Regions from separate parts of the Bacillus paramycoides genome, predicted to be linked through region 2. Evidence: riboswitches for the same ligand, from Rfam matches in the RefSeq annotation. Region 2 holds a riboswitch; the other holds the start of a gene.
The links. A riboswitch is a leader RNA that binds a small molecule or an ion and turns the genes downstream of it on or off. The one in region 2 is predicted to bind S-adenosylmethionine.
Positions count from the first base shown of each region.

Region 1: linked by a shared signal. The riboswitch ahead of AAG068_RS01065 (ABC transporter permease) and the one ahead of mtnK (S-methyl-5-thioribose kinase) in region 2 are both predicted to bind S-adenosylmethionine.

Region 1 is NZ_CP152427.1:176,077-194,506, reverse strand. Features, by position in the region: gene AAG068_RS01115 (peptide ABC transporter substrate-binding protein) at 1-1,415, shown strand, start outside; gene AAG068_RS01110 (YhgE/Pip domain-containing protein) at 1,457-2,596, opposite strand; gene AAG068_RS01105 (TetR/AcrR family transcriptional regulator) at 2,655-3,236, opposite strand; gene AAG068_RS01100 (hypothetical protein) at 3,314-3,493, opposite strand; gene AAG068_RS01095 (helix-turn-helix domain-containing protein) at 3,505-4,404, opposite strand; gene AAG068_RS01090 (YusW family protein) at 4,577-5,044, shown strand; gene AAG068_RS01085 (peptide ABC transporter substrate-binding protein) at 5,074-6,663, opposite strand; gene AAG068_RS01080 (ABC transporter ATP-binding protein) at 6,677-7,450, opposite strand; gene AAG068_RS01075 (ABC transporter ATP-binding protein) at 7,447-8,457, opposite strand; gene AAG068_RS01070 (ABC transporter permease) at 8,414-9,418, opposite strand; gene AAG068_RS01065 (ABC transporter permease) at 9,435-10,352, opposite strand; SAM riboswitch class I at 10,489-10,594, opposite strand; gene AAG068_RS01060 (DUF3951 domain-containing protein) at 10,768-10,983, shown strand; gene AAG068_RS01055 (hypothetical protein) at 11,002-11,505, opposite strand; gene AAG068_RS01050 (multidrug effflux MFS transporter) at 11,755-13,005, opposite strand; gene AAG068_RS01045 (DUF3981 domain-containing protein) at 13,134-14,855, opposite strand; gene AAG068_RS01040 (MFS transporter) at 14,934-15,467, opposite strand; gene AAG068_RS01035 (FAD-binding oxidoreductase) at 15,464-16,900, opposite strand; gene AAG068_RS01030 (hypothetical protein) at 17,012-17,776, opposite strand; gene AAG068_RS01025 (NAD(P)-dependent alcohol dehydrogenase) at 17,922-18,430, shown strand, end outside.
Region 2 is NZ_CP152427.1:3,939,730-3,947,176, forward strand. Features, by position in the region: gene AAG068_RS20210 (DUF1129 domain-containing protein) at 1-539, opposite strand, end outside; gene AAG068_RS20215 (DUF1129 domain-containing protein) at 553-1,320, opposite strand; gene AAG068_RS20220 (PadR family transcriptional regulator) at 1,320-1,652, opposite strand; gene AAG068_RS20225 (3-hydroxybutyrate dehydrogenase) at 1,848-2,624, shown strand; gene AAG068_RS20230 (YvrJ family protein) at 2,679-2,816, opposite strand; gene mtnA (S-methyl-5-thioribose-1-phosphate isomerase) at 2,883-3,944, opposite strand; gene mtnK (S-methyl-5-thioribose kinase) at 3,941-5,122, opposite strand; SAM riboswitch class I at 5,214-5,356, opposite strand; gene AAG068_RS20245 (carbon-nitrogen family hydrolase) at 5,428-6,291, opposite strand; gene AAG068_RS20250 (pyridoxal phosphate-dependent aminotransferase) at 6,306-7,447, shown strand, end outside.

The DNA.
Region 1 (18,430 bases), 1.5 Mb from region 2:
TATATGCAATGGGAGAAGATAACAAACCAATTCCTGGTGTTGCTGAGTCGGTTGACCTTAATCCCGATAAAACAAAATATACATTCCACCTGCGTGATTCAAAATGGTCAAACGGTACTCCAGTTACAGCAAAGGACTTTGTCTTCGCTTGGCAACGTGCCGTAAATCCTGATACAGCAGCTGAATATGCATTCTTATTCTTCGATATACAGAATGCGAAACAAATAAGCCAGAAACAATTACCAATTGATCAACTAGGGGTCAAAGCTCTTGATGATAAAACGTTAGAAGTACAACTAGACCGTCCTGTTCCCTACTTCTTAAGCTTAACGACATTCTCAACATTCTTACCAATTAATGAAGATTACTTAAAATCTCAGGGCGATAAATATGGTTTAGAAACAAATCATTTAATTTACAACGGTGCTTTCATATTAGATAACTGGAAACACGAGCAAAGCTTCCAATTGAAGAAGAACCCTAACTATCGGGATGCTAAAACTGTAAAATTAGAAGAAATCAACTTCAATGTCGTTAAAGATAAGTCTACAGAAGTTAACTTATACGATTCAGGACAAATTGATCGTGTTGCTTTAACTGCAGAGTTTGTTGATAAATATAAGGGTGATCCAAACTTCAAGGACCGCGCTGAAGTTGGTATTCAATTCTTACGACTCAATCAAAAAAATGAAACATTAAAAAATCAACATGCACGCCTTGCTATTAACGGAGCAATGAATAAAAAAGCATACGTAGAAACAATTTTAAATAACGGCGCTGTTCCAGCTGAAGGAATGGTTCCTGCAAAATTTGCAAAAAGTCCAGAAGGCAACGACTTCCGTAAAGAAAATGGAAACCTAGTCAAAGATGATGTGAAAACAGCGAAAGAAAACTGGAAAAAAGCGAAACAAGAACTTGGTACTGAAAAAGTAACAATCGAACTATTAACAAGCGATAATGCTTTAGCTAAAAAGACTGGTGAATATTTAAAAGGTGAACTAGAAAAGAATCTAGATGGATTAACAGTGAATTTAAAACCACAACCACGTAAACAACAGTTGAAACTACTATTAAGTGGTGATTATGAAATTGGAATTGATGGCTGGGGCCCTGACTTCGCTGATCCAATTACATTCTTAGATTTATTTACAACAGAAAGTGCTTATAACTTCGATAAATACTCTAACAAAGAGTATGATGAGCTCATTCATAAAGTGAAAACAGATTTAGCTGGTGATGAAAAGGCTCGCTTTGAAGCAATGAAGCAAGCTGAAAAAACCCTATTACAAGACGGTGCTGTCGCTCCTTTATACCAACAAGGTCGTTCTTACTTACAACGCTCTTTCATTAAAGGACTTGTAACAACTGACTTCGGCGGTGAATTTAACTACAAGTGGACAGAAGTTGCAAAATAATAAAATAAAAACGGTATCCTTCGGCGGATACCGTTTTTATTTTATACTTCTTTAACTACATGACTTCTTCTCTTTACTATTTCTTTTATAGATACAGAAATTACTGCTACCAATTGTGTAACTAATATAATGACTAATAACGAAATAATATTTTCTCCTAAACTAACTCCCCCAAATATTATTGTATAATAGCCATTCGCTGCATATGTTGCGGGAAATAATTCGCCGATTGTTTGATATGTTTTAGAAAGCATCTCATGTGGTACAATTACACCCGAACTTACAAGTTGTAACGATAGTGAAATTATATTAAAGATCATACCTGCATTTCCGAAAACAGTTATGAACATTTGTGTTAATGAAAGAAAGGCGAAGAAGACTATCGCTTGAAACATCCATATACTCCATACTGCTTCGTGTACTTCAATTTGAAATCCTCTCATCAAACCAATTGTAATACATGCAAGTAAAATTGATACTGTACCGTTAATGACCTGTCTTGATACAAAATTACTCCAACCGTTCTTTACTTCCTTTGCAACTTTTGATAGCTCCATACTCATGATCATCGCTCCTACAAATGAAGCTAATACCATCATTAGTGGTACCATATTAGCCGAAAATCCTTTTGCATCATTTACTTTATGAACTGTAAAGCCAATTGAATCTTCAGTTAAACTTTTTATCACTTCTACATTCTCAGGCCCTGCAGCTTGTAATTTCCCAACAATCGCTTGTTTCTTATAACTTGTTATCTCTTTATTTACATTGTCTCTAATTTGCTTTGCGGCTCCTTCCATCATTTGCTTTGCCATCATGGCATTCGCTTGATTAATGTGGAAGTTTAAATTTGATTTTCCTGTTTCATTTATATCCTTTGAAAAGGAAGCAGGAATTTCAATAATCATATCGTACATATGGTCATTCATTTCTTCATTTACTTTTTCCACAGACTGTTCTGCTTTCACCTGAAACGGTAAATTTCTCTGTAAGCCTTCTGCTATTTTACTACCTATATTTCCATCTTCATTCACAATAGCGATACGCATTTGATCTACTCTTTCATTCACTCCATCATATGCCGTTAACCAAACACAAAAGAAAATAAGTTGGAACGATAGCGCAACTACCATTCCTATATACGTACCTGGTATTTTTAAAAACTGTTTTAATGTATCCATCTTCCCGCTCTCCTATTTAGCAAGCAAGCACTTACTTGCATTTTATTTTAAATAAATACTAGGGTCTTAAAGCCCTAGCATATAAAACTATATTATTCTCAATAAATTTCTCATCATCGATTTCCATAAGTCGGTTTTCAAAACGCAATTTAGATAAGAAGTAACCAAAATTAATCCATATAAAATTCATTACTTGCGCTTCAATATTTGTATGAATAATCTTTCCCTGTTCCTGCATTTTAGCAAAATATATGATTAATTCTTCTTTTAACCCTTTTGGAATTTTGGAGATTTCCTCATCTAATTCAGGAAATTCCCTCGCCTCACGTATACCGATAGAAATAATATCTTTTATGCTATCTAAAAATTTATGATAATGCCTTGCTAAGTTCTTTAAATCCGTTTCTAATTCCCACACAATTTCTGTTTGTAAAAACTGTTTTAAATGCGGTACATATGAAAATTCAGCAACCGCCGCTTCAATAACACCCTTCTTACTTTTAAAATTGCGGAATATCGTTACTTCATTAACACCAGCACGCATTGCAATTTCTTTCGTTGTCGCTGCTGTATATCCCTTTTCTTTCACTAATTCAATTGCTGCTTGGATGATTTTTTCTGCTGTCTTTGAGCGCGCCATAAAATCCTCTCTTCCTCATGCAAGTGATCACTTACATTTAGATTATATACCTTTTCTAATCATTGTCAATAATCCTCCTACCTTTCTTTTTGTATTGAACCAAAACTCATCATAAATATAAACCCAAACATCAAATATGTTCTCCACGTCAAAGAAGGTATATGTCCTGACCACAGATAGCTAATGAAATAATTAATTCCCATAATACAAGACGATATTACTAAACTAATACTTATTAGTTTTGCATATTTGAGCATATCTTTTCTCCTTACTTCTCTATCTCTTCAAATTGCAGATTTACCGGCTCTTCTAGTAGTGTTTCATAAAAGTTTTCAGCCAAATCTGTTGAAGGAATTTTTTCATCCACTTCATCAAATCGAATACTATCTAGCCACACACAACCTTCTCCTGATAATAAGACACCAAATGCAATACCAAGCGCTCCTTCTTTTATATCTAATACAACCGAATACGATTGCCAGTTATTCGTATTTTTAATTGGGCGATTTTGCATGTTATCCATAGCGAGTGGTTCTGTATCTTTTCCGTCTACTCGCATCCACAATCCTGCCCAATCTCTTACGTTCTCACTCTTAACAAATGCTGTTAAACGTAATCTTTTACCTACATATTTATCCGCTCGAAACATTTGCATTAATGTTGAAAATCCTCCATGTGTAACATTCTCTTTTGCCTTTATGTATGCAGATACTTTTCCTTGATGGGCAACTTCATAGTCTAAACCCATCTCATATTCAGCAGGATGACTTCCACTTAAGATCCATCCTTTCGGTATACCTTTTTGCATTGAAACACCCTCTCTTTCTATATAAAATGACTGGAAGTACTTTCGATATTTCTTCGGTGGCAATTGAAACATTCTTTTAAAAGCTCTCGTAAATGCCTCTTGTGAGGAAAAGCCGTATTGTACTGCAATATCAATAACAGCCCTCTCTGTTGACACTAAGGCTTGCGCAGCATGAGTTAACCTTCTCTTTCGAATATAATCCGTTACACTCATCCCAATATACCTTTGAAAAATACGATGAAAATGGTACATCGATACCGCACTGTGAGAGGCCACTCTTTCTGTTGTAAGCTCCTCATGTAAATGCTCCTCTATATATTCAATTGCTTTCTTTATCATCTCTTTATATTCTTCATGCATTTTAGTACCTCCTCACAACCTTAATTTACCATATACATACAAATCATTTTTGATTTAAATTGCGGATTAAACTTTGTGGCTACAAGTTAATAATTTATTTTCAACACATACATAATTACATGATTTTGGGAAAAACTTGTATAGAACGAATTTACATAAGGAGGAAATTATAATGAGAATTTTACTATCAGTTTTATTAGCGCTTATGCTAGTACCTGTATTAACAGGATGTAAAGCTCCTGCAAAAGAAGATACAACTTCTAATAAGAAAACTACTGAAGAAGCAAAAAATGAAGCTCCTGCTGATTTAAAACTTAACTTCAATGAATTTAGTTTAGATGCAGACTATCAAGATACGAAGAAAGACTACGAGGCTGATTATAAGAATGTAGCAGCTGATAAGAAAATGGAAGCAAAACTTGAAGACCATAAATCAAATGCAAAGTTTACAGGTGACGAGGCTATTACAAAATTAAGCCCACTTCTACAAGAATTAAAATTTGATAAAGATACTCCTGACCAAGAAGTAATCGATCAAGTAGTAAATGTGTTCAAACTTGATAAAGACTACCAAAAGTTTGATTTAGAAGTTGTCTTCTCTGATGGAACGAAAAAAGAATATAAAAGAGAAATAAAATAAAGAAGTAGGCGGTTGCCTACTTCTTTATTTTATTTTTTAGCATATCGTAAGCTCGGTTGAGATCCTACGTAGTATTCTAATCCAGATACAGATGATTTTTGTAAATAAGAATCTGTTGGGAATACAAGTGGGATTAAAGGATATTCTGTAAACATAATATCTTCTGCTTGATGTAATAAGTCAAAGCGTTTATTTTCGTCTTGTTCTAATTTTGCTTGATTAATTAAATTATCGAAGTCTTTATTACACCATTTTGCATAGTTATTTGGTCCATCACCTGCATAAATTTCTAATTGTGCAGCTGGATCTAATGTAGATCCTCCCCATCCCATATATGCAATTTGGAAGTCACTTTGTTTATACATATCAATATAACTTTTCCACTCTTTACCTTCTATTTTTACATCTACACCAAGATTTTTCTTAAACATCTCTTGAAGTGTTTCAGCTATTTTCTTCTTATCTGAATATTTCACTGTCACTTCTGGAAGAGTAGTCCATCCTTCTTCTTTCATTCCTTCTTCTAATAACGTCTTAGCTACTGCAGGATCATATTTAAAATAATCACCTTTCTCTTTACGGAAGTCGCGGCCACTTTCTGTTTTTGCTCCTTCTGGTACAAAACCATATGCTTCTTTTGCATTATTCTTTAATATTTTCTCTACGATAAACTTACGATCTACAGCTATTGCAAAAGCTTTACGAATTTTTGCGTTTGTAAACGGTGGCTTCTCTGAATTAAACGAGTAAATATGAGTTGAGTAGTCTTGCATTTTTTTAAACTCTTTATTATTTTGTTCTTTTTCAACTAAATCTGTTGGTATGTGAGATAGTAAATCTAATTCTCCAGATTTATATAATTGATACGCTGTTTTACCTTCAGGGATAATACGGAATTCAATTTCTTTTGATGCTACTTTTTTATCATGAAACTCTTTATTTTTTTCTAAAATAATCGCTTGATTATGCTTCCATTCTTTCAATGTGAAAGGACCATTTGTAATTAATTCTTTTGGATCTACTTTTAGTTTACCTTTTTCATCAATAGATTTTTTATTAAGTGGAATATATAACGACTGGGATAATGTTCGTTTAATAGATGTTACCGGATATTCAAATTGTAGCTTTAAAGTTACATCATCTACCGCTTGAATTCCTACTGCATCTTCTGCACCTTTCCCTGTATTAAATGCTTCTCCACCTTTAATGAAATATAGTTCTGTTGCATTCATAGAACCCGTTTTAGGATTTAATATTCTCTTCCAAGCAAATTCAAAATCTTTTGCTGTTAACGGGGAGCCATCAGACCATTTTAATCCTTTTTTCAAATAGAATGTATACTCTTTTCCATCCGCTCCAGCTTCCTCTTTCTCTACTAAATCCTTTTCAAACTTCCCGTCAGTTGTCTGTCTGTACAAAGTTGCAAATAAGTGCTCAATTACATAATTAGAGTTATTATCCGTTGAAATTGCTGAATCTAGCGTATAAGGATCACTACCAAGATTCGTTACAAAACGGTCTCCTTTACTAGCACTTGCTTTTGAAGTATCTTTCTTGCCACAAGCGACAGAAGTAATTGCTAATACGGTCATAATGACAAATAATAAAAACTTCTTCATCTTACATTCCCCTTTAACCTAAAATTTTTGGTGTTGATGCTAATAATGTTTTTGTATAAGAATGTTGAGGATTACGGAACACTTCATCCGTATTTCCAAATTCAACAAGTTCTCCTTTATATAAGACAGCCACTTTTTCACATAAGTAGTGAACCATCGGTAAATCATGTGCGATAAATAAATATGTATAGCCTTGTTCCTTTTGAATCTTTTGCAACAAGTGCACAATTTGGATTTGAAGTGAAACATCTAATGCAGAAATTGGTTCATCCAGGATTAATACTTCTGGCTCACATAATAACGCCCTTGCAATAGCGATCCGTTGACGTTGTCCTCCGCTAAATTCGTGTGGGTATCGATCAATATATTGCCTATCTAATCCAACACGTTCTAGCGCATCACCTGCCACCTTATCTTTCAATTCTTTATCACCTAAACCGAATGAAATATATCCTTCTGTTACGCTATCGCGTACTTTCCAGCGCGGATTTAATGCAGCTGTTGAATCTTGAAAAATGAATTGTACTTTCTGCAAGAAATCTCGCTTATGAGCTGACTTCAACTTGTGAACAACTTGACCGTTATAATCAATTTGACCAGACGTTGGGCTCTCGATCCCAGCTATGAGCTTACCAAGTGTTGTCTTTCCTGAACCACTTTCTCCAATAATTCCAAGCGTCGTTCCTTTCGGGATAGAAAGTGATATATCTTTTAGCGCTATGATTTCTTTCTTTTTACTTCCATACGTTTTCGTTACTTGCTTTACAGTAATTAAATCTGTCGTCATGAAGCATTCACCTTCTCTTTTGATTTTGCTTCGTTATGCTCAAGAATATGCTGCCAGCAATGTGAGCTATGCTCCCCAGAATATGTTGTTCTCTCTGGAAAACGATGAATACATTCTTTGATTGCTACCGGGCAACGATTGACAAAAGGACAACCAAAGCTATTTAGCGTTTCAATTGATGGTGTTGTTCCCTCAATAGCCCTAAGTACCTTTTCGGAATCATCCATATTCGGAATAGCTTGCAATAAACTTTTCGTATATGGGTGCTTAGGTGAACCTATCACTTCTTGTATCGTCCCTTTTTCAACAACACGTCCCCCGTACATCACAACTACTCGATCTGCTACTTCATGTACAAGTGCCAAATCGTGTGTAATTAATAAAATACTCGTATTTTGTTTTTCTTTTCGCTCTTTTAATAACCCCATAATTTGCTTTTGAATCGTTACATCTAATGCAGTTGTAGGCTCATCTGCAATAACGAGCTTTGGATGACAAGCAAACGCAATTGCTAAACAAATACGTTGTCTCATACCTCCGCTTAATTGATGTGGGTACTGTTCAAAACGTTTCTCTGCTTCATGTATCCCTAAATCCGTTAATAAATTAATCGCAATTTCTTTTGCTTCTCTTTTCGACTTTTTCTCATGTTGCAAAATCACCTCTGTAATTTGCCTTCCTACTTTCATCGTCGGATTTAAAGCGGACAGAGGGTCTTGAAAGATAAACGAAATGTCTTTCCCTCGAATTTGATTCCATTCTGATTCTTGTAAATTCGTTAATCCTTGAGAGTGGAAAGAGATGCTCCCGTCATCGATGTGAATAGATTCTTGATTTAATCCGACAATAGATTGTGCTGTAACACTTTTTCCTGAACCACTTTCTCCTACAAGTGCAACGATTTCACCTTCGTTAATAGAAAAGGAAACATGCTTCACAATTGCTTGCTTACTATTCTCTTTTTCAACGGCCAATGTTACGTTTTCTAAAGATAAGAGCTGTCCCATGTCTTTTCTCCTTTCGATTCCGTTTGACGATTTTTGGATCAATTGCATCTTGCAAACCATCACCAATTGCATTAAATGCGAACATAATGAGCGCAATCATCAGCGATGGGAAGAAAAGTTGCCACCATTCCCCACTTAATAGTGTCCCGAGCGCATCATTCGTCATCGTCCCCCAGCTCGCTGCTGGTGATTGTACCCCGAGTCCGATAAAACTTAAAAATGATTCTGAGAAAATAGCTGCGGGAATTGTAAATGATAAATTTACGATAATAATGCCTGTTAAGTTCGGAATGATATGTCCGTATATAATCTTCATATGCGATGTACCCAATCGCTCTGCTGCAATAACAAATTCTCTTTGCTTTAAAGATAAGACTTGCGCCCTAACGAGACGTGCCATACCAATCCACCCTGTTAATGCAAGAGCAATAATAATTGTAAAAAGTCCTGGTTTCATAATGATTAGTAGTAAAATAACAATTAATAAATATGGAATACCGTATAATACTTCAATCCCTCGTACAATCCACTCATCAATTAACGTTCCAAGGCGATTACGCCCTCTCACATATCCACTAAATCCCCCAATCAGTACACCAAGTCCTATATCAAGAACAGCCGCTATTAATCCAACTACTAATGAAATTTTCCCACCAGCCCAAGTACGTGCCCAAATATCCCGACCTAAATCATCTGTTCCGAACCAATGCTCACTACTAGGAGGTAAATTTGTCGCCTCTTTTACTTGTTCACTCGCGGTAAAAGGGGTTAAACTTTCACCGATAAGAGAGAAAATAATAATGAGTAATAATGTCAACGCTCCTAGAACTGCGATCGGATTTGATACAAACTTACGAAACACTTCTTTTTTTCGGCTAATCGTTTGCTGCTCTTTATTTATCGTTAATTCTTTTTTCTCTTCATTCGTTAATAGCTGTTTATTGATTTCATAAGCTCCCATTTAAATGCCCCCCTCCTTACGTAATAGAACGAATACGCGGATCAACAATACGGTGAATAATATCTGTAATGAAAATACAAGAAATTAATAATGCACTATAGAAAATTGTTGTTCCCATAATTACTGGATAATCTCGGTTAAAAATACTATCTACAAAATATTTTCCGAGACCGGGAATCGCAAAGATCTTTTCAATAATGAAAGTTCCTGTTAAAAGCCCAGCCATTAACGGTCCAACAAACGTTAGTACTGGAACAATTGCATTTCGAAGAGCATGCCTTATAATAATCTTCTTAATTGGTATACCTTTCGCTCTCGCTAGCTTAATATAATCACTCTGCAAAACTTCAATCATATTAGAGCGAACAAATCTTGTAATAACCGCGATTGGCCCTAATGCTAATGCGAATGACGGTAATACCGTATGTTCAAATGTGCCCCAAGACGCTACTGGTAAAAGTTCAAATTGTATAGCAAATACTTGTATAAATAATGGTGCTAAAATAAAACTTGGAATAGATATGCCGAGAATCGCAAGTAAACTCACACTATAATCAATTACTCTCCCGTGATAGAGAGCAGCAAATGTACCCGCTGCAATTCCGACTAACAATGAAATAACAAGTGCTTGTAAGCCGATGATTGCTGATGGACCAAATCCTGTCGTTATAATTTCTGATACACCTTGCCCCGTCGATTGAACAGATTCACCAAAATCAAAATGAACTACGCCGTCTAAATAAGCAACATATTGATTCCATAGCGGTTCATCAAGGTGATACTTTGCCCTCATGTTCTGCACAACTTCCGCCGGAAAGATCTTTGCATCCGATGAAAATGGATCCCCCGGAATAATGTGCATAATCAAAAATGTTACTGTTGTAATAATCCATAGTGTAAACACCATAACTGATAGTTTTTTAACAACATACACTCCAATAACCTCCTAAACTCATAAATTTACTTTGTTTTATTAACGTATCTTTCCCATTACTCCCTTTCCTCTTCTTAAAACACAAAAAGCCTTGATCTTAAAAAATAAGATCAAGGCTTAATAAACGAAGGCCCATCACTTATCTTTCAAGACTTGCTTGCTGGAATTAGCACGGTGTTCCTGTTACAGAACCCGCTGCTGAGGTGTCATAGGGCCAGTCCCTCTACCTCTCTGGATAAGTAAATTGCTATATTATTATTTGGTTCAAATTGTATATTTCGAATTATAATTCTGAAAAAATGAAAAGTCAATCAAATTGGATATATTTAGAAAAATCAGTTTTCTGTTATATTAGTTATTGAAATTACAATCTTTCACTTATAATAAAAAGAAATTGTATTAAAGGAGTTATAAAATGGATCCCTTACTTCTTGCTACTATAGGATTACCATTAACAATCGTTATACTTGTCATCATCGGCTTCTATAAACTCTTTATTAAAAAGAAACGTATCACTTCTTTTTATACTCCATTCGATAATATTACCGGACAAAAAATCTCTGCATTTCACGAAGAACAGAATGTATTAGTATCTGAGGATGAAGACGGAGATGGTAAGAAGAAAAAATAACCTTGCGCGTACGCAAGGTTATTTTTTCGTTTCTGCTTGAAAACGTTTATAGTATGTCGATGCTGTTGCAAAGTTAATTTCTATATCACGAATCAATGATGAGTCTTCTTCTTTAGCTAACTTCTGTAATTTTTTCATTGCTTGTTCCGATTCATTCAAGAAACCAGCGTATACCTCATGTTCTTGCTCTTTCGACTTTGGAACACGAATTTCTTTACGTATATTATCAATATCTTCTAACATGCTAGTCGTTACCTTTTGCACATCTTCTTTATATGTAGCATTCGTTATTTCCTTACCGCCCTTTTCTTTTGCCACTTCAAATAACTGTAGTGCTTTATTAATTTCTTTATTCATTTTCATATCGTATTTTTCATGTACTGCACGGTATTCTTTCATCTCTTCTGTTTGCTCAGTAGATTGCTCTACCTTTTCTTTCGGTTCTTTCGTATCTTTATTTCCATTACATCCTGCTAGAAGGATCATACTTCCCATTACAGCAATACCCAAAACCTTCTTCATCTCTTCTTCTCCTTTTATCTACAGCTACTACTCATTATAGTTTCTTTTATCTCCACTTGTTATTATACCGAGAACATCCTACTTTTTACACTTAAGACGCTACCTTAATATACATGCCTACATTTTTGTCACAGTATCGTCACTTTATGCAAATAACTTTTGCATCACCTTACAAAGCTGTATGAGTTATTTCAAAGAAATGAAAAAAGAGCTGATTCAAAAATATTTGAATCAGCTCTTTTTTATAAGTTAAGCCTCTAAATTTTGTCTTTGTTGCAGTTCAAACTGCTTTTCACTTCTTCTGGCCATAAACAAATAACATAACACAGCACCCATTTCACAAAGAGCTATTACAACACCCATCGGTAATGCGGTGTTGCTTCCGCCAATACCCACTAACGGTGCAACAAGCGCTCCTGAAATGAACTGTAATAATCCTAATAAGGCCGACGCTGTTCCTGCGGCTTGTTTCTGATTTCTCATCGCTAACGAGAACCCAGTTGTTGATACAACCCCGACACTTGATACGACAAGGAATAACGAGCATAAAACACCAATTAAACCTATTCCTAGTAAGATTGTCAGTAGTAAAGATAAACCACCAATAGCTGCGATAATAATACCAGCAACAAATAATGTCTTCTCATTCACTTTCCCTGCTAAACGACCCGTTACCTGACTAGCAATAATAATACCAATACCGTTGATTGCAAAGAATAAACTAAATTGCTGTGGTGATGCTCCGTATATGTTCTGTAGCACAAATGGTGAGCCCGAAATGTATGCAAACATTGCCGCCGTTACTAGCCCTTGAGACAATGCATATCCCATAAACAGACGATCCTTTAATAGTTTTCCGTACGTCGCCAACGTCCCTGACAATCCACCTGTTTCTCTCTCTTCAGGAGGTAATGTTTCACGTAATACGAAAGTAGCTGATATTAACATGAATACACTAATTGCTCCAAGAACAATGAAGACACCGCGCCATGTTGTAAACTGTAGCAATTGTCCTCCAATAATCGGTGCCAAAATAGGCGCTGCTCCGTTTACTAACATGAGTAGCGAGAAAAACTTCGTCATTTCAGAACCCGAATACATGTCACGTACCATTGCACGTGATATAACAATCCCAGCCGATCCTGAAGCTCCTTGTAAGAAGCGCAATAACACTAAAGTCCAAATAGATGGTGCAATAGCACAAAGTAAAGAAGAAGCAACATAAATAATAAGAGCAATAATAAGAGGTTTGCGCCTTCCGTAAATATCACTAATTGAACCGACAAATAATTGCCCTACTGAAAGCCCAAGTAAACAAGCTGTCAATGTAAGCTGCGCCAGGGATGCACCTGTCTGTAAATCATCCGTTAATTTCGGTAACGAAGGCAAATACATATCGATAGATAACGGCCCAATTGCCGTAAGTGTCCCTAGTACAAGAATCATCCATAACCTATTTGTCTTTACAGGTTTATATATTTCTTGATTAACTCCATTCACTTTTTCTGTTCACCCTTTCCTATACATAATGAATCGTAACAATTATAGTTACAACATAAACATACGTCAAGTATAGCGCATTTTCCTGTTTTATACTGTAAAAAAAAAGCGATAAAATTTCTATCGCTTTACTTTTTCAAATTGCTATTTGCAAATTTAGATACGGAAGACATCGCCTCTCCTGTATCTAAATATGTGATTTGAATTGGATCTCCCACTTCTGTAAACATAGCATATGGGAATTTCTTCACAGGTATCATAAATACTTTTTGTTCATTCTCTAACAGTACGTACACAATTGTATTTTCACCTGATTTTTCTTTATATACACGTTGTACAACGCCTTCTTTTTGTGCCTCTTTACCATTTGAAGTTGGTCTAAATGAATCCCCACTTCCGCTCAGCGCATTTTTATAATTCTCAAGCGCTTCTTTTTGCGTCGAACCTGTTGCAAATATTTTCGCGTTAGAAGCATAGATAACTGTATGAGCACGTACTAAACCTCCGTCATCAATAACAGGTACAATCCAAGAAGGTTTACCGTACACGTTATAAATAACCGGCATCGTTCCATGCCATTTCTCTCTCTTAAAGGAATTATCCACTACTTCCGAAGCAGCTGAACCGTCCATAATTCCCTTTACTTCTTTTCCGTTATAGTAATACAACTTACCTGTACGCGCATCAATAAGCGAGTAACCTAACGCAGAATCTACTCCTTCTTTCGGGGAGGTGAAATCAGTAAAGTAATATAACGTTCCATCCTTACCGAAGATTGGTGTAACTCCTTCTTTCGTTCCCCACTCAGTCGGGATTTTCATATCAGTTTGCGAGAATTTTGTATTCCAAAATCCGTGAATATATTTACCGAAATACGTATTTAATGTAGATGCAGTCTCGTGATTTAATACGCCATCAACGAATTTAGGTGCCTTTCCTTTTTCGTATCTTTTCACTTCACCTGTTTGTGCATCTACTACTACAACGCCCTCTACTTCAAATCCAGATCTTCCTGAAATAAATTCACCATACGTCATTGTATAATACGGTTTCCCTTTATCATCCACTTCAAATTTAGGTTTCCCTTTAAAGATTAGATTTGGTTCTGCTTGCCTTACAACACGCTCTAAATGATTTCCGAAGAACATGCTTGGCACATATTTCATTTTATAACCAAGGTGCAGTTTCGCTTCCGCATCCGGGTTCGTACCTGACATCGTTACGTATCCTGGAATTGTCTCTGCTTTACGTGCTTTAAAAAATCCTGAAACTTCAATTGGTGCTACATATAAAGCCTCGCCATTTACCATTTGTGGCGTTAATTCTCCTAGCTCAAAATAAGCTACTTTCGGAATATCTCCAAATACTTTTTTCATCTTATTTTCCGCTGTCTTTGGCGGCACTGTAAACGGCTGATCATTTTCAGTAAATGGCTCTGAAATATCTTTCTCTACCTTTACAACAGAATCATATTTCGTTTGCGAGATTACTATATCATGCAAATAACCAAAATAGCCGTAACTTGCGAGTAAAACAAACATTAGAAGCCCTTTTAACGTACCTTCTAATTTCCCTATTTGATCTTGTGAAAATAAAACAAGCCCAATTAAAATTGCTACTGCAACAGAATAATGAGTAAGAATTGAATCTGCTCGATCATCAATTAGCCAAAAATATTCATAGATTGCAATACCTATCCAAAATAAAACAGGAATAACTAAAATGGATGCTTTCTTACCCTTTACAACCTTCTCATCACCTTTCTTATCCACTGCTCGAAGTTTACTACCGCTTCTTCTCGTCCATGGAATCAAAAACAAAGTGAGAATAGCTAAAATCAAAAATTTCATCAAAGGCAATGTCCCCTTTTCTTTTGTCTTCCCTTTTAGTATAACAAATAAAGGGTATTTAGGTAAAAATGGGAATGTCTATATTTTTTTACTACTTAATACAACTCCGCTTACTACATATAAGATAGATGCAATATAAAAAATCGTACCAATCGTAAAGAAATCTACTAAATATCCCGTTGCAATAATTGCTACTGCTCCTCCAATTGATGTCCAAACATGATATTTTCCAATCTCATAACCAGCATTTTCTTGCACAACTTTCCGCGCTAACGATGTCTTCTCCGTATTACGTTGCACAGCTCCTAAAATACCCATTAAAATTTGAAGAATATATACATGCCATACTTCTGTTGCAATGGGGAAACAAAGCATTAACACAGCCATAGACCAGGCGTATATAATTAATAACTTTCTATCACCTACTCGATCAGAGATTCTTCCAACTAGCGGATATACTAGAGCTGAAGTTAAGGCAAATAAGCCATACGCCCAGCCAAACTGCGAGAAGCTATTTCCAACATTCCGAAGCAATAAGATGTAAAAAGGAAATACCATACTTCCCGCCATCATAATGATACTTTGTGACGCCACAAACCTTTTATATGTCATTTCGTATACTCCCTATAAAATAAATTCACAAATCTCTCTTTTGGATCCGCTTCTTTTTTCTTCTGAAGAAATTCTTCTATACGAGGATACGCTCTCTTTAACTGCTCTTTCGTTGGATAAGAATAATACGGTAAATAATAACTACCGTTATGCTTTAACGTAACATCAATCATCTTCTGAATAACATTCTCTGTTTTCTTTATCTCATGTTCAGAACGCCCTTGATTAATTAAAAGAACCAGTGCAAACATATCATCTTTCGCATAGGATAAAACTGCATTTTCATTCTTTTCCACGTAACGAATCGTAATATTGAGCAAATTAAACTCTTCCTCATTTAATACGTTACGTAAATCATCTATGTATTCCGTGAAAGAATCTATAGGCACAAAATATTCTTGTAACACCTCTGTCCTATTCGGATTTTCATATTCCATAAAAGCACTATCTGACCTCATAACATTATTTCGCGTTTCGTACTTACCATTTGTACGTTCAAAATAACTTCTTTGTATATCCCAAAATGTATCTTTTCCCCAATCACTATAGCGTGATAAACCGAGTAAAAACTTTGGCGCAGCTATAATATTTTCTTCTTTTAATTTACTGTACTCTCTCAACTTCTGCTGATCTTTCGCTAACCCATAATCTGTCACATACATTTCTTTCAAAAATGAATGTGGGGCAACAGAAATACGTGCTAAATGCATACGTATATTCTCATCTCTTCGCACTTTATTCTTAAAATATGAAGAGTATTCTTTATAATCTAGTACCTTCGTATGCGTTTCATACAATTCATCGTTTGTTAACTTTAACGTCACATCTAAAATAACACCAAATAACCCATATCCCCCAATTACATACGGAAACAACTCAGCATTTTCTTCTCTACTTACATTACGCACCGTACCATCTGCCATTAACAATCTAAATGACTCTACTGTATCAATCAATGCTTCATGGCGAATATCACGCCCATGTACATTTACACTTAATGAACCACCAACAGTAAAAATATTTTGAGACTGCATCACTTGAACCGCCAGACCATACGGATTTACTTTCTTCTGAATATCATTCCACGTGACGCCACTTTGAACTGTAATTCGCTTCTTCTCTGGATTAAATTCTAGTATTTTATTATATCCCTTCATATCAAGCATCGTACCATGCGGATAATACGTCTGCCCGCCTTGGCTATGTTGCATACCAGCAATCGAAATTTTCTCTCCAGAAACATTTGCATCTTGCACTAATTTTATTAACGAGTGCTCATCAGTAGCACTTTCAACACGTTTTATTTTTGTCGGAAGCAATTTACCTACATCACTCATAATAGGATGATCAAGTTGTTCTTTATATGTATGTACAGACGTTGCAAGCAACACTGTATAAGCTACAACAACCACCGCTATCTTTCTTTTTCTCAAACGACACTCTCCTCTTCTACAATTTTCCCTCTTCATATTGTACATATTTTCCTAAGAAGAAAGTATACAAAAAAGAGGGCACCTTATTTTAGGTCCCCCTCATCAAAACTGTTACTTTGCTGCTGGCAATTGTATTGGGTCAAACTTTTCGTACGACGTATATTTTGCGTTCGTAATAATGTGCGCTTTATCCTTGCCATTACTACTCATAATCATGTCTATCTTTGCTGATTCATATTTAAAATCTTTTGTAATGATATATTCTGCATCCACTTCTTCTATCTTCGCATTTTGTGCTTGTAACATTTTCTTCTGCGTTTCATCCATGCTAGTTAACATACTTTCTGTTTCTTGCCCTTTTAATGTAAATTTCAGTTTATATTTATCTCCGCTTTTCTCCATCTTCATTTTATCTAAAACTACTTCCGGTACTTCTAACTTATCTATAATATCTTGAGTTGCTTTCATTCCACCAGCGTTTAATTGCTCCTCTGGTACGGTTATAACTTCTCCTGTATTAGGGTTTTTTACCTCACCAGCAACTTTACCATCCACAGTATACACTACAACATCTGTACCGGAAATATTCATTTCAGAACGAGAATTCTTTGTCTTTGGCTCTAATTGCATCTTAGCCTTTACTATATCCATCTCTGTTCCCTCAGCTTTTACCCCTACACCATATGTCATCGTTACATGTTCTTCATTTTTAAAAGCTTCGTTCGTTTTCTTGAAAACATCCCTCGCCGTTAATTCCTTTTCTTTTTGAACTGATTCTTTTTTCGGCTCATCCGTCTTTGCTGTTTTCTCATTACTACACCCTACCCCTAGACTGACTGCAAGTACTAAACTTGAAACAAAAATAATTTTTTTCATACTGTCGCCCCCTTTCCCAAAATAATATCACCTCTTTTCCTATGAAATCTATATAATTTTTAATCTATACTCGCTATATAGCGACATGTTTAATAAAGATCTTAAATATGATGTAAATAACGACAACTCATTTCAGGAGGTCATTATGAAGGCGATCATTTGCACACAGTATGGACCACCTAACGTTCTTCAGCTTCAAAATATAGAGAAACCTACACCTAAAAAGAACGAAGTATTAGTTAAAATTCACGCAACAAGTGTATCGACTGGAGATTGTAGAATACGCGGATTTAATAGCCCTCTATTATTTTGGATTCCTATGCGACTTGTATTAGGACTTAGAAAACCGAGAAACCCTATACTTGGCGTAGAATTAGCAGGAGAGATAGAGGATATTGGGACAGATGTAACTCAATTTAAAAAAGGAGATCAAATTTTTGCATTAACAGAACTAAATCTTGGTGGTTATGCCGAATACACATGCGTGCATGAAAGTGGATTAATAACATTAAAACCTACCAATGTAACGTATGAAGAAGCGGCAGTTATTCCTTTTGGTGGAACTTCAGCGTTGCATTTTCTGAGAAAAGGCCGGATAAAAAAGGGGCAACAAGTTCTCATATATGGTGCCTCTGGATCAGTAGGAACAGCTGC
Region 2 (7,447 bases):
AGTATATAACTTTGTATAGTCGTTAATTGTAATACAGGTGTCCCATACCACTTATTCATAAACATTAATAATACTAGTAATAAAATTGGTAGCAAAGCTGCTACATAAAGAATGCTAAATTCTTTTATTTTGCTCTTAAATGATGACATCTTAAAAGCAAATATAATTCCTACAATCGTAATCATTAAAACAATTGGGTATCCAATTAATTGTACATTCGTTAATATAAATTCATGATTTGGGCTTTCAAATAAAATATTTGTAAGTAACCAATACCCGCCAATACCAATAATCATTCCTAAAATACTTTTTATACTCCCGCCTTTATCCTTTTCCATCTCTTTCGCTAATTCTTCCGCATATTCTTTTGGTGAATCACCGAATATATCACTTACCGTCTTTCCCTCTTTCTCGCCTTCTATTAAATGAAGTTCTGCATCTTCTAGAAAAGCATCCACATCTTCTTCTTTCATTCCTTTTGTTATTAAATATACTTTCGTATCGATTAATAACTTTTCACCTTCTTTAGAAATTTGCATGGTAATCCCTCCCTCATTTAACCGCTTCTCTTCTATTCGTCTTCATCATAATTTCAAGGAAGATTAAAATAAACAAACTTCCGTATAAACATATAACTTGAAATAACATTGGCACGAGATCTTCTAATGTAAATGTTTTAAACAGTAACATAATCGAAAGTGGAATAATTAAATATAAGTTTTTAAACCATCCATCAAAATACATATTTACCGCTACTGTAATGATAAAAATACCACCAGCTAATAAATAACTTTGCATTTGAGTGAATATAAACATTTTTGTAGGATATATCACATCTAGTACCGTAATAACTCCCATTAAAAACATTGGCGCTATCATAACTAAAAACCACATAGAAAACCACGTTTTTGAAAAACTTGTTATAAAAGTCATTTTGCGAAGTAGAAAATTAGGACCTATCACAACTAAAATCAACGAAAAACTATACCCAACACACTGAATAAGTGACATCTGTAACAATCCGTTATTCACTATTAGAATAGAAGCAATAATCCAAAATGATACGATATTCATTACTGTAAAACCAATTTGCTTCCACGTTTCCTGCCTATCTCTTTCCATTACTTTTACAAGTTCATTTGCATATTCTTTCGGTGAGCTTCCGAAAACATCTTCTACACTTTTCCCGTCACTCTCACCCTCGATTAAATGAAGTTCTGCATCTTCTATAAAATTTTCAATATCGCTTTCTTTCACACCCTTTGCCGTTAAAAATAATCTCATATCTAATAAAAACTTTCGTGCTTCACTTGATAGCATTATTTTTTACTCCCCTTCCCTTCAAGTAGACGCTCTACACTACTTTGCATCGCTTCCCAGCGATCCATAAATTCATCAAGTGCTTCCTCGCCTTTTTCTGTTAATGTATAATATTTTCGCTTTGGGCCAGATGGAGATTCCTTCATTACACTTGTTATTAGCCCTTCCTTTTGCATTCGTATTAATAACGGATAAATACTTCCTTCACTCGCCATTGTAAAGCCATACTTCGCTAGCTTTTCACTCATTTCATAACCGTATATTTCACCTTCAGAAATAATAGCAAGTAAGCATCCTTCTAAAATCCCTTTCAGCATTTGACTTGTCGACATAATTCAAATCCTCCTACTATCTTGTTTTACAAGATAGATAAGCGTAAGTATCTTGCTTTACAAAATAGTATAGCAAAGACTATTTTGCAAAACAAGATAGCTAACAATATTTTTCCAAATCTTTGCAGGATTTTTATTATCTACTCTCTAAATAGAGCACTATGAGAACTTTATTATGAAGGGATGTTTTTCATCATGGTTACAAATCGAGTTGTTTTTTTAACAGGCGCTGCAAGTGGTATTGGTTATGAAATGGGAACTGCTTTTGCAAAAGAAGGTGCAAAAGTCGTTATTACCGACCGTCTTGAAGAACGCGCAAAAGAAGCTGCTGAACAATTGCAAAAAGAAGGCTACCAAGCTATCGGTTTAAAATGTGATGTTACATCTGAAGAAGAAATTAAAGCTGCAATTTCTCAAACAGTTAATCATTTCGGTTCATTACATATATTAATTAACAACGCAGGCATGCAACACGTTTCATCAATTGAAGATTTTCCAACCGAAAAGTTTGAACTACTTATTAAAATTATGCAAATTGCTCCTTTTATCGCAATTAAACATGCCTTCCCAATCATGAAAAAGCAAAAGTATGGTCGTATTATTAATGTCGCATCCATTAATGGCCTCGTTGGATTTGCAGGGAAATCCGCCTACAATAGCGCGAAACATGGCGTAATTGGATTAACAAAAGTTGCCGCTTTAGAAGGTGCTACTCATGGAATTACCGTTAACGCTCTTTGTCCTGGTTATGTCGATACCCCTCTCGTACGTAATCAACTACAAGATTTAGCTACAACACGAAATGTACCTCTTGAAAATGTTTTAGAGGATGTCATTTATCCACTTGTACCACAAAAACGCTTATTACAAGTACAAGAAATCGCGGATTATGCTATATTTTTAGCGAGCGAAAAAGCGAAAGGTATAACTGGTCAAGCTGTCGTTATCGACGGTGGTTATACTGCTCAATAAAAAATAAAGTTTGCTCTTTGTGAGCAAACTTTATTTTTTATCCCAGGGACCTTCCTACTTTAGTAATTGTTTAGGGAGTTTCTCGATTGCAACAATTACCCCATCTAATTTACTTTCAATACGGTGGAGTAAATATAGTGTTACAACAATCGGAAACCCTACATTACCTACCATCCTGATCCACTCTTCCATCTTTTCCTCCTCCTTCCATTATATAAATAAGAGAAAAGAAAACATTTAGGCATAAAAAACAAGCTATTATGTATTAGCTTGTTTTTCAAATAATAATGCAATTTCTCGTTTATAATCCCCGCGTATAATACCTCGCTCAGTAATAATGCCTGTAATTAATTCGTTTGGCGTTACATCAAATGCTGGATTATAAACAGTAGTTCCAACTGGCGTTACTTGTTTCCCAAAAATTTTCGTAACTTCTGTTTCGTCTCTTTCTTCAATAACAATTTCAGTGCCTATTTGTTTCGTAATATCAAATGTCGATAGCGGAGCTGCAACGTAAAACGGGATATCGAAATACTTTGCTAATATAGCTAAATTCATTGTTCCGATTTTATTTGCTGTATCTCCATTTGCGACAATTCGGTCCGCTCCTACAATAATTGCATTGATTTTTTTCGTTTGAATAGCATGAGCTGCCGTATTATCTGTAATAAGTGTTACATCAATACCTGCTTGTTTTAATTCCCAGGTCGTTAAACGCCCACCTTGTAAAACCGGTCTCGTTTCACACGCATACGCATGTAACCGTACACCTTTTTCTTTCCCAATATAAAACGGTGCTAGTGCAGTACCATATCTAGCAGTTGCAATACTGCCAGCGTTACAAATTGTTAAAATGTTATCACCGTCTTTAAAGCATGATAATGCATGTTCTCCAATACTCCGGCATACCGCTTCATCTTCTTGCTGAATGAGAAGCGCTTCTTCTTCTAATATTTTTTGTGCTTCTTTTATTGTAGTAATTTCTTGAATAGATTCTCTCATACGATCGATTGCCCAAAATAAATTGACTGCTGTCGGGCGTGACGTCCCTAAATAATTATAATCTCTATTAAACTTCTTTTGAAATTCTTCAATATTTACAGTGTTATATTTTTTTGATGCAAGCGCCAAGCCAAATGCAGCTACAATTCCAATTGCAGGTGCTCCTCTTACTTCTAGCATGACAATACTTTTCCATACCTCTTCAATCGTCGTTAATGTTTTGTATTCTGTGCTATGCGGCAACTTTGTTTGATTTAATACTGTAATGGCATCACCTTTCCAACTGACAGACCTCGGAATAGTAACAACTGTACTCATGCTTTTACCCCTCCAGAAACTGTCTGTTGAAATAATGTTCGGAACAGTTGAATATCAGCGTTCTTAGATTCATATTTTATTAGTTCTTTACCTAAGGATAACGCTTGTTTCTTGGCTTGAATTCTCTTTTCTTTATTCGCTATTCCATCTAAATCAGCTACATGCGCTAAGCCAATTGTTCTTCGGATAAGCTCACACCCAGCAAATCCGACTACATCCGTAAAAATATTTTGCAAAATAATCGGCAACCATTGTTTCTCTTTCGTATATGCTTCTACACCTTCTCCAATCCATAACTTCGTAAAAGTATCTACGAAATAACTCCATGTTTTCTCAATATGGAAAAATAGCACCCTTCTCTGTTCTTCCTCTCTAGATAGAGCATTTAATAATAGATTTGCAATAAATTGACCAAGATCAAATCCAAATGGGCCATATGTTGCAAATTCCGGATCAATCACTTTCGTTTCAGAAGTTGATGAAAAAATACTACCAGTATGTAAATCACCATGAATAAGTGCTTCTTTTCTCGTTAAAAACTTATATTTATATTGCGCTACTTTTAATTTTAAAGTTTTATCACTCCACAATTCATCAACCGCTAGTTGTAACTCCGGCTCATAATCATTCGTATCGTAATGGCCAAACGGATCTGTAAACACTAAATCTTCTGTAATTTTGCAAAGGTCCGGGTTTACAAATACACCTTCTAATACCCTTTTCTCTTCTGACTCTAACCCGAAATCTGAAGTATAAAATAAAGCATGTGCCAAAAAACGACCAATATGCTGAGATAATAGTAGGTACTCTTCTCCTTCTATTAATCCTCTTCTTGTAATTGTAAGTCTTGATAAGTCTTCTATGACTGTTACGGCTAACTCTTCATCATGACTGTACACGACCGGCACGTATTCCGACACATACCTCGCAAAAATTTGCAGTGCCTTACTTTCAATCGTCGCTCTTTTTATAGACAATGGCCAGCTCTCACCAACTACTTTTGCATATGGCAGTGCTTGTTTTATTATAATAGACTTCTCTCCATCATCTAATTTGAACACGTAATTTAAATTTCCATCTCCAATTTCATGACAAACTACATTTGCTTTCTTTTCAAAATAACCATGTTCTTTCGCATATTGTATAGCTGTCGTTTCAGTTAATGAATAATATCCCATCGTCTTCTCCCCCTTTTTTAAATTCAGAGGTTTTTCTGACGTAGAAAAACCTCTTTCCACTAAGAAAGAGGTTTGAAGTTTATCTTCTCCCCTCTTATCTGCCAGAAAGTTTTACTTTCTGCTGGAATTAGCACCGTGCCTTTTGGCGTAAATAAACGCCCCATTTCACAATGGTATTACGGTCGGTTGCTGGGCTTCATCGGGCCAAATCCCTCCACCTGCTCTTGATAAGAGTTGTATAATTTTTTGAATTTTTAACTTTATGTTGAAGACTATACCAAGAATAAAAATCACTTGTCAACATTTTATTTATATAATTCTGGACGACGATCTGCAAAAACTGGAATTCCTTTGCGAACCTCTTTAATTTTCTCAAAATGAAGCTCTCCAAATAAAATTGATTCTTCTTCATTCGCTTCTACAACAACCTCGCCCCAAGGATCAATAATTAAAGAGTGACCGGCAAACTCATTATTCGGGTCCTTTCCTGCCCTATTACATGCGACAACATAACATTGATTTTCAACTGCTCTTGCTTGCAATAGTAAACGCCAATGTGCTAAACGAACTAATGGCCATTCTGCTACAACAAATAAAACTTTTGCACCTTTAGCAGTATGAACGCGCATCCATTCCGGAAAACGAATGTCATAACAAATTGTGCCGGCGCACTCTACATCATCTAACTTAAATTCACCCGTACTATTTCCGGCTATTAAATATTTATGTTCATCCATAAGCTGAAATAAATGTACTTTACTATATTCATTGACTAGTTCTCCTTCCTTGTTTACAACATACATTGTATTTGTAACACCTTGTTTTGTTTGCTTCGCTATGGAACCACCGACAATATGTACACCATATTGTTTCGACCATTCTTTCAACTTTTCTTTCGTTTCCAATCCATCCCTATCTGCAATTTCAGAGAGTCTTGTTAAATCATATCCTGTTGTCCATAGTTCTGGTAACACAATAACATCTGGTTTTTCCTTCATCGCTTCGCTTATTTTATTTTTAGCATTCTCAATATTTTTTTCTACATCTCCAAAGACAATGTCCATTTGAATACATGCGACTTTCATTTTGTCAGCCCCATTCATAATTTTTTCTTTACAAAATACTGGAAAGATTATATCATTTGTCACTAGAATTGTAACAACTTTCAAAAGAGGTGGAAAGTATGAAATTATTTCAACCTTCTGAGATAGTAACATCATTGCCGACACAATTTTTCGCTTCACTTGTTGCAAAAGTTAACAAAGTCGTAGCAGCTGGTCATGATGTTATTAATCTAGGTCAAGGTAATCCAGATCAACCAACACCGCAGCATATCGTAAAAGCTTTACAAGATGCTGCAGAAAAGACCATTCATCATAAATATCCGCCATTTCGCGGACATGAAAGTTTAAAAGAAGCCGTGGCAACATTCTATCAACGTGAATATGATGTAGTAGTAAATCCCAAAACAGAAGTTGCTATTTTATTTGGCGGAAAGGCTGGATTAGTAGAATTACCAGTTTGCTTTACAAACCCTGGTGATACGATTCTCGTTCCAGATCCAGGATATCCAGACTATTTATCAGGTGTTGCTTTAGCAAAAGCACAATTTGAAACAATGCCGCTTATTGCAGAAAATAATTTTTTACCAGATTATACAAAAATTGATGAATCTATTGCGAAACAAGCAAAGTTAATGTTTTTAAACTACCCAAATAATCCTACCGGTGCTACTGCATCAAAAGATTTCTTTGATGAAACCATTCATTTCGCGAATAAACATAATATATTAGTTGTTCACGATTTTGCTTACGGTGCTATTGGGTTTGATGGTCAAAAGCCCGTTAGTTTCTTACAAGCAGACGGTGCCAAAGATACAGGAATTGAAATTTACACTTTATCGAAAACTTTCAATATGGCTGGATGGCGTATTGCTTTTGCAGTAGGGAATGAAAGTGTCATTGAAACAATTAACTTATTACAAGATCATATGTATGTTAGTATTTTTGGTGCAGTGCAAGATGCTGCCCGTGAGGCACTTTTAAGTTCACAATCTTGCGTCGTAGACCTTGTAAATAGTTACGAATCTCGCAGAAATGCTCTTATTTCAGCGTGTCACTCAATTGGTTGGAATGTAGATATTCCAACAGGATCATTCTTTGCATGGCTTCCTGTACCAGAAGGTTATACATCTGAGCAATTTTCTAATATTTTACTAGAAAAAGCGCACGTTGCAGTTGCTCCTGGTGTTGGATTTGGTGAGCACGGCGAAGGGTATGTCCGCGTTGGTCTCTTGCATACAGAAGATAGATTACGAGAAGCCAT